DNA from 3 places in the Bacterioplanoides pacificum genome. Region 3 is predicted to be linked to each of the others. Evidence: predicted binding sites of a transcription regulator. Region 3 holds the regulator's gene; each other region holds the start of a gene.
What was found. Region 3 encodes FNR, which switches genes on or off when oxygen is low (the NO sensors DNR and NnrR bind a similar motif). Its sites were predicted from a motif close to TTGATNTANATCAA; they were not measured.

Region 1: the regulator FNR is predicted to act here: its motif matches at 3,662-3,675, upstream of ACFOMG_RS16745 (TraR/DksA family transcriptional regulator).
Region 2: the regulator FNR is predicted to act here: its motif matches at 2,632-2,645, upstream of narL (two-component system response regulator NarL).

Annotation. Positions count from the first base shown of each region.
Region 1 is NZ_JBHRYB010000024.1:20,571-26,068, reverse strand. Features, by position in the region: gene ACFOMG_RS16770 (rhodanese-like domain-containing protein) at 1-128, shown strand, start outside; gene ACFOMG_RS16765 (Tll0287-like domain-containing protein) at 148-702, shown strand; gene ACFOMG_RS16760 (OsmC family protein) at 713-1,156, shown strand; gene ACFOMG_RS16755 (hypothetical protein) at 1,332-2,351, shown strand; gene ACFOMG_RS16750 (potassium channel family protein) at 2,425-3,261, shown strand; gene ACFOMG_RS16745 (TraR/DksA family transcriptional regulator) at 3,262-3,603, opposite strand; gene ACFOMG_RS16740 (CBS domain-containing protein) at 3,839-4,261, opposite strand; gene ACFOMG_RS16735 (late competence development ComFB family protein) at 4,364-4,636, shown strand; gene ACFOMG_RS16730 (response regulator transcription factor) at 4,730-5,425, shown strand; gene ACFOMG_RS16725 (ATP-binding protein) at 5,438-5,498, shown strand, end outside.
Region 2 is NZ_JBHRYB010000014.1:141,755-147,252, reverse strand. Features, by position in the region: gene ric (iron-sulfur cluster repair di-iron protein) at 1-114, opposite strand, end outside; gene norR (nitric oxide reductase transcriptional regulator NorR) at 300-1,844, shown strand; gene narL (two-component system response regulator NarL) at 1,915-2,571, opposite strand; molybdenum cofactor riboswitch at 2,855-3,041, shown strand; gene moaA (GTP 3',8-cyclase MoaA) at 3,030-4,001, shown strand; gene mobA (molybdenum cofactor guanylyltransferase) at 4,003-4,557, shown strand; gene moaB (molybdenum cofactor biosynthesis protein B) at 4,554-5,090, shown strand; gene ACFOMG_RS14660 (phosphoketolase family protein) at 5,145-5,498, opposite strand, start outside.
Region 3 is NZ_JBHRYB010000005.1:377,903-383,400, forward strand. Features, by position in the region: gene ttcA (tRNA 2-thiocytidine(32) synthetase TtcA) at 1-657, opposite strand, end outside; gene ACFOMG_RS06365 (hypothetical protein) at 780-911, opposite strand; gene fnr (fumarate/nitrate reduction transcriptional regulator Fnr) at 1,155-1,919, opposite strand; gene ACFOMG_RS06375 (sulfite exporter TauE/SafE family protein) at 1,985-2,671, opposite strand; gene ccoS (cbb3-type cytochrome oxidase assembly protein CcoS) at 2,686-2,883, opposite strand; gene ACFOMG_RS06385 (heavy metal translocating P-type ATPase) at 2,887-5,301, opposite strand; gene ACFOMG_RS06390 (FixH family protein) at 5,298-5,498, opposite strand, start outside.

The DNA of each region.
Region 1 (5,498 bases), on a different contig from region 3:
GTTCGACGCTGGCGGCACACACTCTGAAACAGATGGGGTTTGACCATGTACAGATGCTGGTCGGTGGTTTTGATGGCTGGAGTGGCAGTGTGCATAAAGTGGAAGTGGATCCGAATATTTATCAATAACGGCTGAGGTGGGGTGAGGATGAAATCTGTATTGAGAGGGACGGTGGCTGCAGCTGTGTTGTTGCTTGGCATCAGTACGGTTCAGGCCGATGACGATCTGCTTCAGCAGGCCCGTCAGCACAGCAAGCAGCTGGCCATGCAATTACAGGCAACGCTGAAAAAAAGCATCAAAAGTGATGGCCCTCAGGCTGCGATTCAGGTGTGTAACACTGAGGCGCCGCTGATCGCCGCGCAACTGAGCCAGGGTGACTGGCAGGTTGGCCGCACCTCACTGAAATGGCGTAACCCGGATAATCAGCCGGACGCCTGGGAAACGCAGGTGATGCAACAATTTGCTGAGCGACTGGCTGCGGGTGAAGCGCCACAAACATTGGAAGCCAGTAAAACGGATAACGGCGAATTCCGCTATATGAAAGCGATTCCTACCGCCGGGGTATGTCTGGCCTGTCATGGTGAAAAGCTGGCGCCGGCGATCGGCACAACGCTGGATAAACTGTATCCGCAGGATCGCGCCCGTGGCTTTAAACAGGGTGAATTACGTGGTGCTTTTACATTACGCAAAATGCTGAAATAAGGAGCGGAAAATGGCGACTCATATTGCAAAAATACGCTGGCTTAAAACCTCTGACTTCAGTCACGAAGGATTCGACCGCCGTCATGATATCGCTTTTCAGGATGCTGTCAGCCTGCCGGCCGGTGGTGCCGGGAATGACTTTGGTGCCGACCCGGAGCAGTTGCTGGCCGCTGCTATGGCCAGCTGTCATATGCAGACCTTTCTGGTATTAGCGTCGAAAAAACGCCTGCAGGTGGCCAGTTACAGCGATGACGCTGAAGCGATTCTGGCGCAGCGTGAAGACGGTAAATATTGGGTGGAAAAAATCATTCTTAAACCCAGGGTAGAATTTTGTGGCGACAAAATTCCGGATGCCGATACGGTTCAGGCGATGCACGAAAAATCCCATGCTCATTGTTTTATTGCCAATTCGGTGGCAGCGGCAATGACCGTGGAGGTGCAGTACCAGAGCTGACTGGTAAAAAAGTACCATAATCAAATAACCCGGCTACGTTCGCCGGGTTATTTTTTTTACAGTGACTGGCCATCAAAGACAACATCAATAACACCATCACTATATTAATAAAACCAATAACAACAATTCCGGCCACGCTGACAGGCTGAGCCAGAAAAAATACCCGGAGGCGGTTATGGTCACGCGTTTTCAGTTTATCCTCATGTCGTTATTCAGTCTGGCGGCCGCACTGCCTGCCAGCGCCGATGGTGATGGTGATGGCATTCACCGTTTCTGGATCGAAAAAACGTTTCAGAACCAGAGCAAAATCAAACATTATCAGGCGGCTGTTGAGCAGCGTTTTAACCAGCAGGTTGAGCAGCTGGAGGTGTATTTCCGGCCACCGGCGGAGGTGGCTGTGCTGAACCGGGCGGCTGACGGTGCAACTCAGCCGTTATTGATGTTGCAGCAGCAGACACTGCGGCTGGCGACCGACGCGAACTACCGACTGGCCATTGCTGGCCTGGACGGTTTAACACAACGCGATCATTTGCAGGCGGTTGAAGATCAATACTGGTTTAATCAGCAGCATTTTGAACGCACTTTTACACCCTCGGAAAAAGTGGCCGGGCGCATCGCTGTGGGAGTTGAACTGCAGGCCCAGGACAGCGACCTGGCCTTACAACACGCGGCATTATTCGTCGATTACCATTACTCTTTGCCGGTGAAAGGGCAGTTTCGCTATCGCGATGGCAGCGAGCTGGCGCTGGCTAACCGGTACACCCGGGTAAATCAGCCGGAGTTTGAATTTCCCGTCTGGCCGGAAGCTTTATCAGCTAGCCGCCAGTGGGACTTTCGTTTGCCCGGCGTAACGCAGTCTCAGGCCGAAAGTCGCCTGGGCAGTCCTTTGCGTCAGCCGGCGTTAACCGATGGCCCGTGGCAGATGCCGGCCGGCCGTTATTTTGCCGGACCCGCAGGGCAGGCAGCGGCATACTTTTACAATGATCAATATTCCTTGGCACTGATTGCCGAGCGTGCGTTGCCGTTATCGTCCGTCGGACGGCCACTGACGTTGTCTTCCGGAGTTAAAGCTCAGTTGTTACAGGCGCCGTTACTGACGCTGGTTGAGTTTGTACAGGATGGCGTGAATTATCGTTTATTGTCTGATATTCACCCGGAGGTGTTACTGGCTGCGGCCGGAAAAATGACGCAATAACGCGTTTTTTCTGTTTTTTCGGGCGTCATTCTCTATTATTCAGAGAGCTGTACTGTCTGCTGTCTGAGGTTTCATGTCTTCTGCGTTACCCAATATCATTGGTTTGTCCGGTGTCGCGCCGGATGAAAAACCGCGTGCCGTCCGGTTAGGGAAAATGCTCGAATGGCCGATGATTATCATCGCCATGTGGATTGTGCTTGAGTGGTATCTGGAGTCCCAGGCGGAGCAGGCAATCATGGTCTCCACCTTCACCGACTGGCTGATCTGGAGCTTTTTCCTGTGTGAAACCCTACTGCTCACACTGGCGGTACATAATAAAAAACGTTACCTGATGAATAACTGGGCCAATCTGGTGATCGTGGTGGCGGGGATGCCATTATTGTGGGAAACCCTGCCACACGCCGGTGGTCTGCGGACATTACGTTTACTGGCCATTTTTATTGTGCTGGCCAATACCTCCGGCACCTTCCGTAAAATAATGGGGCGACATAATTTAGGCCCTATGCTGGTGGTCAGTTTTATTATTGTGGTGATAGCCGGAACGTTAATGGCAGTGATTGACCCGAATGTCGACACCCCGTTTGACGGTATCTGGTGGGCCTGGGTGACCGTGACGACTGTCGGTTATGGTGACATCGTACCGGCCAGCACCGCCGGGCGGTTATTTGGTTCACTGCTGATCCTGATGGGGATCGCATTATTTGCCATGCTGACGGCCAGCTTTTCATCCTTTTTTATGCAGCAGGATGAAGAAGCGCTGATCCAGGAGGAAAAGTCCAATACCGAACGGTTGAGTGAAATCACACAACGGATGGAAGCACTGGAAGATAAGCTCGACCGGCTGCTGGATATTGCCGCAGCGGTGGAACAACGTCGCCAGGACGAAACGCCACCGCCGGATGAGCGCTGATCAGTTCTGTTCTTCCTGCTGCTCTGCACACAGAATACATAACTCGGCATACGGCACAGCGGCCAGGCGCAGCTCATCAATGTCGCCGCCACACTGCTGGCATTCTCCGTATTCGCCGTCTTCCAGGCGTTGCAGTGCTTTGTTAATCAGATCAATTTCATGGCGAGACTCAGCCCCGATGGCCGTTAAAACATCGTCGTTTTCTCGTTCCACTGCCTGTTCGGCAAAATCGGCAGATAACGGGGCATCACGATGACTGGCGTCGCGCTCTACCTTATCGGCACGTTGCTGCAATAACGCTTTGCGGGCGGCTAACTCGGCTTTGATGGCTTCGGTATTCATCTTCTGCTCCCTGATATTATTTTTACCATCAGCTTAGTTTAGCGCGATTTAAACCCCCTTGACCTGCATCAGTGAGCGGCAAAATAAAAACTTCTAGTCTTTTCAGTCTGTTAGTTGGGCCGAACTGTAAAGCAGCAAAGGAGCGGCGTATGTCTGAAAGTCTGCTGATGACCGACCGATCCGGCAGCGTTATCCCTGACGCCGCCGGTGATCCCGGGTTGCAGATATGCGGGTGTCAGTCGTGTGGCAATAAATCCAGTGCCAGCTTAAGAAAGTCCTGCGAGGTCACAATACCCAGCAGCTGCTGATGTTTATCGGTTACCAGCAGACAGCCTTGTTTCATGCTGTGTAACATCTCTCCGGCTTCACGCAGGCTGGTGTCCTGCCGGACGGTGGTCAGGGTGGTTTTCATACAGTCGGCCAGTTTAGTCTGAGCCAGATAGGTCCCCAGCTGGTGGGCGCCGAATTTATCGGTGATGCGGAACGCTTCACTGAGAAATTCCTTCTGCGTGATCAGGCCCTGCAACACCTGATCGGCATCCACCACCGGAATATGGCGCACCTGACGTTCGGCCATCAGGCCTTCAGCCTGTTTCAGATCCGAATCCGGCGACAAGGTAATGAGGTTACGCACCATAATATCGGCAACCCGTTTCATAACAGCTCCTGGCTCAGTTGATAAACAGCTTCTTTCAGTAAAGCAGGAATTCCCCTGAGTGCTATGCTGAGGAATGATGAAAAACCGGCCGGAAGCCTATTTATGAGCATCAATAACCATATCCGTAATTATTATGAACAACTGGTGGCAGAAGAAATTCTGCGCTGCCTGCCCGGCAATCAGGACAGCGGCTACCTGGCTGATATTGCCTGTGTGGCCCTGAATCATTTACCGCCACGTTATATCCGCTACGAAGTGGACATGGCGTTTTATATGTCGCCGGATGAATTGCATGAAATTAACCGCCGGGTCAAAGCGGCGGTGGAAGAGGCGATTGAATTTATTGCCGCTCACCGCCGGGAAGACAACGAATAACGGCCCAATCTTTACAAAACGTAAAGAAGTCGACAGGGAGCTTGATTGAAACAGAGTGGTTGCAGACACTGTGGCTCTGTTTTTGGGGGACGTATGAATATTCTGCTGGTTGATGATGATCTCGAATTATGTGCGTTGCTGAAACGTTATCTGGAGCGTGAGTTATTCCGGGTGACGCTGGCGCACGACGCAAACGATGGCCTGGAGCAGGCGTTAACCGGTAAATATCAGGCGGTGATTCTGGATGTGATGTTACCCGGAGGGAATGGTGTCGAAATATTGCGTGCCATTCGTCAGCGTTCCGATCTGCCGGTATTAATGTTAACCGCCAAAGGCGATGAGATGGATCGTATCGAAGGGCTGGAAATCGGCGCTGATGATTATATGCCGAAACCTGCCAATCCACGTGAGCTGGCCGCCCGGTTACGCTCAGTGTTACGTCGCAATCGCAGTGCTGAAGTCGCCGATGTCACGATCAGTCTGGATGAATTACACATCGACCTGGATCAGCATCTGGTACGTCGCCACAACGAAACCCTCGACCTGACCGCGACCGAATTTAATATTCTCACTGTACTCGCCCGTGAAGCCGGTAAAGTGGTGGAAAAAAACCGCCTGGCGGAGCAGTCAATGCAGCGTTCGTTAACCCTGTACGATCGCAGCCTGGATATGCACCTGAGTAATCTGCGCAAAAAACTGGGCCCCAATCGCCACGGTGAGCAACGCATAAAAACCGTACGTGGCATCGGTTATATGTATACTCCGGAAGAAACGGAAACGGTTGCCTGAGCCACACACAGCATGCGCGGCATTTTTGTCAAAATTTATCTCGCCTTTTTATTTACCAGTCTGGTCGCGGTGG
Region 2 (5,498 bases), on a different contig from region 3:
CGATAAACTCAGCTGACCTTCGCTGCAGAAATCAATATCCAGCTGACGTAATAACGCCGGGGCACCGGGAATCGTAGTAACAATATCGCTCAGACGACGATCCAGAATTTCCATAAACTCTCCTGACAAATACACAGATAGGTTTTAAAACAACACATCAGCGAGATACAGGAGCAAGATACAGGCCAGCCAACAAGCCCGGTTATTGCGCCGCGTCAAACCATAACGGGTACAAATAACCCGGGTTTTGATTGTAGAATTTACTTTCTGGTAATTTTCACCGTGTTATGGAATATCACATGCCCGAATATCAATTGTTGTCTGAATTAATCCGCGATGTACCAACCGGTGAACGTCTGGATGATATGGTCAAACGTATCCATGAGCGGTTTGATTGTGGTGCTGTGGTGTTATTGCAGCTACAGGGCGAGTTTTTACGCCCGGTGGCGGTTTCCGGGCTGGTTGCCGAAGCCCACGGCCGCAAATTCAGTCTGGCACAGCACCCGCGGCTGTCCGCCCTGATGACCACCCAGAACGCGATGCGTTTTCCGCCCGACAGTCCGCTGCCCGACCCTTACGACGGTTTACTGGAAAGCCACCCCGGCACGGCCTTAGCGGTACACGACTGTATGGGCAGTTGCCTGTGGCTTAACGGTGAACGCTGGGGTGCCATAACACTGGACTCGCTGACACCCGGCACCTTCGATCAGCAACGCCTGGAAAAGCTGGACAGCTACCGCCCGGTGCTGGAAACGGCCATCCATATCAGCATGATGGAAAAAGAAATACGTGCCCTGCGACGCACCCATCTGACCCATCCCACTACCCTCGCCGGCACCAGCGATGCCGACCAGGACATCATTGGTAACAGCCCGGCCATCCGGCAGATCAAAAAAGAGCTGGAAGTGGTCGCCGGTTCGGATTTACCGGTGTTATTACTGGGCGAAACCGGCGTCGGCAAAGAAGTCTTTGCCAGTTACACCCATCGCCATAGTGCCCGTGCCAGCCAGCCGATGATTTATATCAACTGCGCGGCATTACCGGAACAACTGGCAGAAAGTGAATTGTTTGGTCATGTCAAAGGCGCGTTTTCCGGCGCCACCAGCGATCGTGCCGGACGCTTCGAAAGTGCCGACAAAGGCACACTGTTTCTTGATGAAGTGGGTGAGTTACCGCTGCCGGTTCAGGCCAAGCTGTTACGGGTGTTACAGAACGGTGAAATTCAGCGCCTCGGCAGTGATAAAACCCGCCATGTGGATGTACGTTTATTAGCGGCAACCAACCGCTCGCTGAAACAGCAGATTACCGAGGGTGCCTTCCGCGCCGATTTATACCATCGCTTATCTGTCTATCCGATTCCGATTCCGCCATTGCGCGAGCGGCCTCAGGATATTGCACCACTGGCCGGTCATTTCCTCGAACTCAACCGCACCCGGCTGGGGCTGCGCAGCCTGCGCTTGTCGGCCGATGCCGAAGCGGCGTTACAACAATACAGCTGGCCGGGAAATATCCGCGAGCTGGAACACGTCATCAGCCGGGCAGCAATTAAAGCACTCAGCCGCGGTGCCCAACAGCACGATATTGTGACGCTCAATTGTCAGTTACTGGATCTCGATTTACCGCTGAGCAATCCGGCAGCATTAATGACTGACGATACAACAACGGCCGGAATCTGGTCAGAGGTACAGGGAATGGTGATGAAAGATGCGGTCAAACAGTTTCAGAAAAATCTGGTACTGCAGGAACTGCAGCGCCAGCAGGGCAGCTGGAGTAAAACCGCCCGCCAACTGGGAATGGACCCCAGCAATCTGCATAAACTGGCACAGAAACTCGGGCTGAAATAACACGCCGGCCGCCGCTGGCAATCGGCGTCGGGCCAAAGTTACATCTGGCCCAAGTTACATCTGGCCAAGGTTACGCCTTGCCTTCGGCCTGCTGATTAACCATCCAAACCGCCGCTTCGACACGCGACCGTAAGCCGAGTTTTTTCAGTAAATGTTTAACATGTACTTTGACGGTACCATCGGAAATATCCAGTTCCCGGGCAATCACTTTATTACTCATACCTTTGGCGATGCATTCCAGAATTTCCACCTCCCGTACCGTCAGTGCATCCAGCTCCGATGCCGGGCGGACAGCCGGGCGGCGGATCGCGGTAGCCAGCACCTCAGTCACGGCTTCACTGAGCACCATTTTGCCATCCACCGCTTGTTTAATCTGTTCCAGTAAAACATCCGGATCGGTATCTTTTAATAAATAACCATCCGCTCCCTGGCTGATGGCAGCCAGCACATCATCATCCGCATCAGATACCGTCAGCATAACAATCCGCGAACTGACACCACGGTCGCGTAACCGGGTAAGTGTCTGCAGACCATCCATACCCTGCATATGCAGATCCAGAATAATCAGGTCCGGCTCATTATCAGCAGCCAGATCGATTGCTTCCACACCACTTTTGGCTTCTGCAATAACCTCCAGGTCCTCTTCAAAGGCGAGTAATTGTTTCAGACCTTTGCGCAATAACGGGTGGTCATCTACCAACAAAATTGTCGATTTTTTATTGTTCATTTTCATAAACCAGTCAAGCCAAATATGGGTTCATACTAATATTCGGTAAAGTAAAGTCAATTGCCACAGAGCAAGGACTGACAGCACTGGCCGCACTTGTCTATTAATAGGTATTCCCGGTTAAACCCGCCATGCGGCGGATAATCAGCGCCTGACGTCAGCGGACGATAAAAATGACTGAGCTGAGGCGTTGCAATAATCAGCCACAGGGGAGGCCCGACTACCCACAAAGAGGCATACAGCTATCCCAGGAAGCCAATACCCGGGCTACGCTTCAGCCGTTATATTTTGCTGACGCCGAGCGGGTGTGCCTAATGCCGTTTTGTATTTAACCGGGATTTTTAACGGTGGCTGTTTTTAACAGTTGTGATTAACGGTTATGGCGCATCAGCCGTGGCAATTCTGCCACCGGGAAGCCGGGGAAACCCTGCCTCCTCCCACGTTTGGAAAGGTGTTTTATGTTAACCGACCGCTTTGCCCGGCATTTTACCTATCTGCGTTTATCACTGACCGAACGCTGTAATTTCCGCTGCAATTATTGTTTACCCGATGGCAACGACTGTGACCTGGGTGCGGATGATTTAACCCTCGGTGAAATCCGCCGGCTGGTCACCGCGTTTGCCCGCCAGGGCACCCGCAAAGTTCGCCTGACCGGCGGTGAGCCAGCGTTACGGCGTGATTTATGTGACATTATTGCATTGTGTAAAACCACCCCGGGAATTGAACAGGTCGCCCTGACAAGCAATGGCTATAACCTGAAAAAATCATTATCCGGCTGGCAACAGGCCGGGCTGGATGCGCTGAATATCAGTGTCGACAGTCTCGACCCGGCAATTTTTTCCCGTATTACCGGTGCCGACCGGCTGCACGATATTCTCAGCGGTATCGATCAGGCACTGACGATGAATTTTCATAAAATAAAACTCAACAGCGTGTTACTGCGTCAGCATAACGGTCAGTCGCTGCCGGCCTTTTTGCGTTTTATCCGCGACCGGCCGCTGTCGCTGCGATTTATTGAGTTAATGCGTACCAACGACAACACCCGGTTTTATCAGCAACAACACCTCAGTGGCGATAGTATCCGCCAACAATTATTAGCCGATGGCTGGCAGCTGCAACCACGCTCGGATACCGACGGTCCGGCGCTGGAGTATGCTCACCCGGACTATGCCGGACGAATTGGTTTAATCATGCCGTACAGCAAAGATTTCTGCAGCAGCTGTAACCGTTTACGGGTATCCAGTCAGGCAGAATTATTTTTATGTTTATTTGCCGAACAACATCAGTCGTTCCGCCATTTATTACAATCCGACGACAGCCGTGCAGTGGAAGATTTTCTGCAACAGGCGATTGTGGGGAAAAAAGAAAGTCATTTTCTGCATCAGCAAAACAGCGGCCAGACTCGTCACCTGGCCATGATAGGAGGCTGATATGGCCATACCTCCCTTCAGCGCCATTATTCTGGCCGGAGGCCAGTCCAGCCGGATGGGACGGGATAAAGCCCTGCTGTGCTGGCAGGGAATTCCGCTGTGGCAACACCAGCAAAACGTTCTGCGGCAAACCGGCTGTGATGACATTCTGTTAAGTCACCCGCAGTTTGGGGTTACCGATGTCAAACCCGGCTTCGGGCCACTGTCCGGCCTGCAGTCGCTGTTGCCTCAGTGCCGTCATCAGTGGGTGCTGGTGATTGCGGTGGATATGCCGTTACTGACCACGGCTACCCTGCATACCCTGCTGACGGCGGCGCAACAACAACCGGCGTATTACCGCAACAGCGCGTTACCCTGCGTATTACACAAAACACCGGAATTAATCCGCTACCTGGATCACCACACTCACCCGCGGGGCAAACGTTCGGTCAGCGCCCTGCTGCAGTTCTGCGAAGCCCGCGCCATTGATTGCCCGCAGCCGGACACACTGATCAATATTAATACCCCGGCACAGTGGCAGACATTAATCAGCAATCAACCTGAGAAATCATCATGAGCGATGCCACTAAACACCCGTTTTTCCCGCTTAATATCGCCATCCTGACGTTATCCGACCGCCGCAGCAGCGCCGACGACAGCAGCGGCGATCTGATTTTCAAACTGGCGCAGGATGACGGCCATACCGTTCGTGCCCGCGCCTTACTGAAACATAACCGTTACGATATCCGCGCCTGTGTCAGCAGCTGGATCGCCAGCCAGGATATTCAGGTGATTATTATTAATGGTGGTACCGGATTCTCTGCCGGCAACTGCACACCGGAAGCCATTCGTCCGTTACTGGATCAGGAAGTGGAAGGCTTCGGAGAACAGTTCCGGCAATTAAGTTTCGCCGATATCGCCAGCAGCAGCCTGCAATCACGCGCCCTGGCCGGGCTGGCCAACAACACTCTGATTGTTGCTTTGCCGGGCTCAGGAGGCGCTTGCCGGCTGGCCTGGCAAAGCTTAATTGCTCCCCAGATCGACAGCCGCACCGGCCCCTGTAATTTTGTTGCTCACCTTAAAAACAGCCCGCTTAAACCCGGCCGCTGAGGTAATCTGATGTCGCAACTCACCTGGATCCGCACGGCTATGCCCGGGTAGTCGTTATAATGCCGGGCGGATAACGTGATACGGGTCTCCGCGACCATCCACTGCCGCCCACTCTTCTTCGGTCAGCCACAGGGTCGGTTGCTGGCCACATAACTGCGCCAGCGACGCCAGCACATGGGCCCAGCTACAGGCGTTAACAAATAACAGAGTTTCGCTGTCGAGCGTGCCGCCACGATTAATATACCCCAGTGCTCGGGTACGCTGCGGACCCAGATCCAGCAAGCGGCAACAGGCCAGCAAAGGTTCGGCGCGACCATGGGTTAACAACAAACGATACCGCACCCGGGCCGGAAACAACGCCTGCAGCACCGCCGGGTCAGCGACCACCTCTGCCTCCCAGCGATCTCT
Region 3 (5,498 bases):
TTTGGCTGTGGCAAAGGCTTCGATGTCTTTTTCTTTGCAATACGCCAGTGGCCGGATTAATACGTGTTTCTGGTCATCGCTCAGCAGCTTAGGCGGCATCGCTTTTAATTTACCGCCATGAAACATATTGAGGAACAGGGTTTCGATGATGTCGTCGCGGTGGTGGCCGAGGGCAATTTTGTTGGCACCAATTTTTTCGGCAAACCCATACAGGGTGCCACGCCGCAGGCGGGAGCATAAACCACAGGTGGTTTTACCTTCCGGGATGACCTCTTTTACCACGCTGTAGGTGTCTTTTTCGACGATGTGATACGGCACTCCCAGCTGTTCCAGATAGGCAGGCAGGATATGTTCAGGGAAACCGGGCTGTTTCTGGTCCATATTCACGGCGACCAGCTCAAACTTAACCGGAGCGCTTTTTTGCAGACTCATCAGGATGTCGAGCATGGTATAGGAGTCTTTACCACCCGACAGGCAGACCATGATTTTATCGCCATCCTGAATCATGTTGTAATCTTCGATGGCTTTGCCGACGTTACGGCGCAGGCGTTTCTGTAACTTATTAAAGTTGGTTTTCTGCTTGCGTTCCTGATCGCTGACAACCGGGCTGGCCGGTTCGTTGGCTTGGCGTGGGTCAAAAGTGGCAACGTCTTGCATGGCCGGAAACTGCTCCTGAAGGAAATGCGGGCCCGCAGGCCGGAGTTAAGCAGGGCTTTATAACAAAAAGCCAGGGTTCAGGGAACCTTCGCAAGCCGCCGGATTACATCTGGCGGGCATTGTCAGGCGACCCGGTTAACGCCTTCCACCAACAGCTGGTAGTTATTAATAAAGTGTTCGCAGCTGGCGCCCCTGCGCGGGTGATAAAAACGCTTCCATAACCGCGCCAGCAGTTCCCGGGTGCAGATTCCCATAGCGTTATACCTCGTAACGGTACCGAATGCCGTTCATCAGCCGGCTGAGTTCAGTCCCTGTATTGTTACCTTAGAATAGCCTGATTGGACTTGCGTAGTTTTTATTCAAAAAACAGCGCCAGAAAAACCAGTCGTCAAAAATATAACGCAGGTGCTGTGCCAGATAATGGAGAAAGAGGGGAAGAATGCCTTGATTAAACTGACATTTCCCTGAACAGGGAAATGTCAGTGGTACAGCTGTGGTTATTTGCTGTCGCTGTGACCACAGTCGTCGTCAGAAACCAGCCCGGCCAGCTGATTGAGGGTATCGATATCCTGCAGAATAATTTCTTTGCCCTGGGTTTCGATCAGGCCGTTTTTCTGGAAGCGGGTAAACACCCTGCTGATGGTTTCGACCGCCAGACCAAGATGATTACTGATATCGACCCGTGACATTGGCAGACGGAAGTGGGTCGCTGAAAAGCCACGGCGGGCATAACGGGTGGAAATATCCATCAGGAACGACGCCACCCGTTCTTCGGCATTCTTTTTACTCAGCAGCAACATCATGTTCTGGTCATGACGGATTTCTGTCCCCATAGTGCGCATCAGCTGTTTACGCAGGTCGGGCAGCTCATCGGCCAGTTCATCCAGCTGGGTCAGCGGAATTTCACACACGGTCGTGGTTTCCAGTGCTTTCGCTGACAGCGGATAAAAGTCATTGTTGTAACCCGCCAGGCCGACCAGTTCACTGGCCAGGTGGAATCCGGTGATCTGTTCTTCGCCGTTTGATGCCAGGGTGTAGGTTTTTAACGCACCGGTACGCACCGCAAATACTGACTGAAAGGGTTCGCCCTGCTGAAATAATAACTGACCTTTCTGGATCGGCCGGCCACGACGAATAATGTCGTCCAGGCGTTCCATGTCGTTATCGTTCAGCGACAGAGGCAAACACAGTGCATTCAGGGAGCAGGTCTGACAATGCGGCTGAGTGCCACGCAGTGGCGAAGGAGCGGTAGATGATTTCATACTAATATCCGGTGTGAGTACCCGGTGCGTTAACGCCAGGTCATTCGAAAACTGGCTCTATACTCCTAGTGACTGATGGATCTGTCAAGGACTGGTAACCACACCGAAGTAACTGTCCATAAGCCGTAGCCAATCAACAGCAGACCGGCCAGTTGCCGGGTGAGCTGATGGTTGAGCCAACGGCTCAGGGTGGCGGCGGCCAAACCTCCGGCCAGTAACGCGGGCAGAGTGCCGAGGCCAAAGGTCGCCATGGTTAAGGCGCCCAATAACGGGTCACCATTAGCGGCAACCCAGCTCAGGGTGCTGTAAATCAGACCACAGGGTAACCATCCCCATAACATACCGAGTCCAAAGCGTGCCGTCAGAGACGACTGCTGCAACAAACGTCCGGTCTGCGGTTGTAAAAAACGCCACAGATATTGCCCCAGCCGTTCGATACGGGTCAGCCAGCTGGCCCAGCGGGCGACGTAAAGTCCCATCAGTATCAGCATCACCCCCGCCAGTGAGCGTAATAGCAGCATCAGGCTGTCATGCAGTTGTTGCAGCCATAAGCCGGCAGCACCGACCAGTAAACCGGCAACGGCATAGGAGCTGATACGGCCACCATTAAACGCCAGCAGTGATGCCAGGCGGCGCTCTGGTAAGCTGCTGTTGCCGGTAGCGGCGGCGATGCCACCGCACATCACCAGGCAATGGCTGGCACCAAACAGACCAATCAGCAGGGCGGTCAGCAGTGATAACGGTTCATTCATAGTCGCAGGGGCGCTTAACAGCGTGGTTGTGTGTCATCGGTCGCCTGATCCGGCGCTTGTGGTTTTTCCGGTTCGTCATCGTCAAACAGGATCTTATGGGCCGGGGATTCCATATCATCGAACTGGCCACTGCGGACCGCCCAGAAAAAAATACCGATGGCGATGGCCAGTAACAGCAACGACAACGGAACCAGAACGTAAATAATATCCATGGATCAGGTCTCTTTAGCCAGGCGTCCGATACGGTTCAGGCGCAGGGCGTTAGTAACGACAATCAGCGAGCTGAGCGACATACCAATGGCGGCGGCCCAGGGAGGAACCAGACCGGCAGCTGCGATGGGCAAAGCGACCAGATTATACAGTAATGCCCAACCGATGTTCTGACGAATAATGCGACGCGTTGCCGCAGCACCGTCGATGGCGGCCAGCAGCACTTCCAGCCGGCCATTGGTGAGGACGGTATCGGCATTGGTTTTGGCCAGATCGGTGGCTTCATTCACCGCCAGGGAGACATCCGCTCCGGCCAGCACCGGCACATCGTTAATGCCGTCACCGGCCATCAGAATCCTTTCGCCTTGTTGTTGCCAGCTGACCACCTGTTGTAACTTCTGCTCCGGGCTGACCCCACAGGACAGTTCATCAATGCCCAGCTGTTGCGCAATACGTTGCCCGGAATGGCTTGGATCACCGGTCAGCAGTGCGGTTTTAATGCCGCGTTGCTGCAGTCCGGATACCAGCTTGGTGGCGGCTTTGCGTAATGAGTCATTCACCTGAATCCAGCCCAGCGGAGCGTGTTCGCTGGCCAGTAACAGCCACTGGCCACCATCGTCGCCGGGCGGTTGCAGGGGGGCTGGCCAGGCAAAGCCAGGATGACCGAGCTTCAGTAACTGACCGTCAATCCGGCCCTGAATGCCCTGGGCCGGAATTTGTTCAATATCGCTGGCGGCTTTTGCGCTAATGTGCTGAAACGCCTTGGCAATCGGATGACTGGCGTGTTGCTCCAGTCCGGCGGCCAGTTGCAGCAGGTGACTTTCGTCGTCACCCTGCAGCGGAATCACCTGTGACAGCGTCAGCCGGCCGAGCGTCAGGGTACCGGTTTTATCAAATACCACGCGGTCGATCTGTGGCAGGGTTTCCAGTACGTGACCTTTACTGATCAATAACCCGGCTTCACGCAACGAGGCGGTGGCGGCGGTCAGAGCGGTTGGCGTTGCCAGTGATAAGGCGCAGGGGCAGGTGACCACCAGGACGGACAAGGCAATAAAGAAGGCGTGCTCATCACCCTGCCAGGCCCAGAATGAAAATACGCTGGCGGAAATGATCAGCACAGCGGCAACGAAGTGGCTGGCGATTTTATCGGCCAGCAGCGCGGCTTTCGGTTTTTCCTGCTGCGCCCGGTCCATTAGTCTCATAATGGTCGAAAGTTGCGCTTCGGCACCGGTGGCGGTAACCCGCATCAGCATCGGGCTCTCAACATTAAAGGTACCGCCAATCAGGGTGTCGCCGGTTTGTTTGTCGACCGGCATATATTCGCCGGTGAGGGCGGCTTCATCGACCGAACTTTTGCCTGCGGTGACAATGCCGTCGGCGGGTATGGCGTGACCCGGGCGCAACCGCAGAATATCGCCGACGCAGATTTCTTCACTGCTGATGACCTGATCGTCGCCACCGTCGATAACCTTTACGGCCACATTCGGCAGCAGTGTCAGCAGATTATTACCGGCTTTACCCATGCGGTGGCGGGCGCGCATCTCCAGATAACGACCCAGCAACAGGAAGAAGGTAAACATACAGACGGAGTCGAAATACACTTCCGGGCCGCGGTTAAAGGTACTCCAGATGCTGGCGCCAAAGGCCAGCCAGATGGCCAGCGATACCGGCACATCCATCGTCAGATGGCGGGTTTTCAGATCACGGACAGCGGCGATAAAAAAGGGCCTGGCACTGAACAGCACCACTGGCAGAGTCAGAATCAGGGCGGCAAAGCGCATAAACACTTCGTACTGGGCGGCCATGCCAACGTACAACGGCACGGACAACATCATCACCTGCATCATACCGATGCCGGCAACGGCCAGGCGGCGAATGGCCTGTTTGCTTTCGCGGCTGCGCTGGGCTTCCTGTTCGGTGGCGGAGAAGGGGCTGGCGCGGTAGCCGAGACGGTAAATGGCTTCAATCAGGCTGGATACCGCGATATCGGCGTAATGCCAGCGCACCACCAGGCGGTGGTTGGACATATTTAATACGGCATTGTCGACCCCGGGCAGCTGATTGATTCTGTGCTCGATCAGCCAGGCACAGGCGGCACAGCTGATGCCGTCGATGATCAGGGTGGCTTCGGCCAGTTCGCCATCGCGGGCAACAAAGCTGCGTTGCAGGGCGTCGGAGTCGTATAACTTCAGGGTGTCGCGGGCGGTCAGGTCCTGGTCGTCACCGTCGGCCGGACTCAGTTCCGGCAGTTGAGTACGGTGTTTGTAATAATCCTTTAAACCGCTGGCGACGATGGTTTCGGCCACGGCTTTGCAGCCCGGACAACACATGGGACGAACCTGACCGTCGATTTCGGTGGCCCAGCGTTCGCCCTCACGGGTGGTTTCACCGCAGTGAAAACAGGATTGTTGTGTGCTCATTTGGCGTTCAGTGTTATCTCTCGGCCGGCTTCAATCAGCGGATAGGCGCGAATTCGCCAGCCTTGCTCCGGGCTGTCGAGCCAGATACGGCGGCGGCTGGGTAATTCGATGTCGTTGACGCCAGCGTAGCTGCCATCGAGCATACGCTGTAACAGTAAGGTAGCGTCCTGATCTTCCAGAGTTGGGTGAATCAGCTG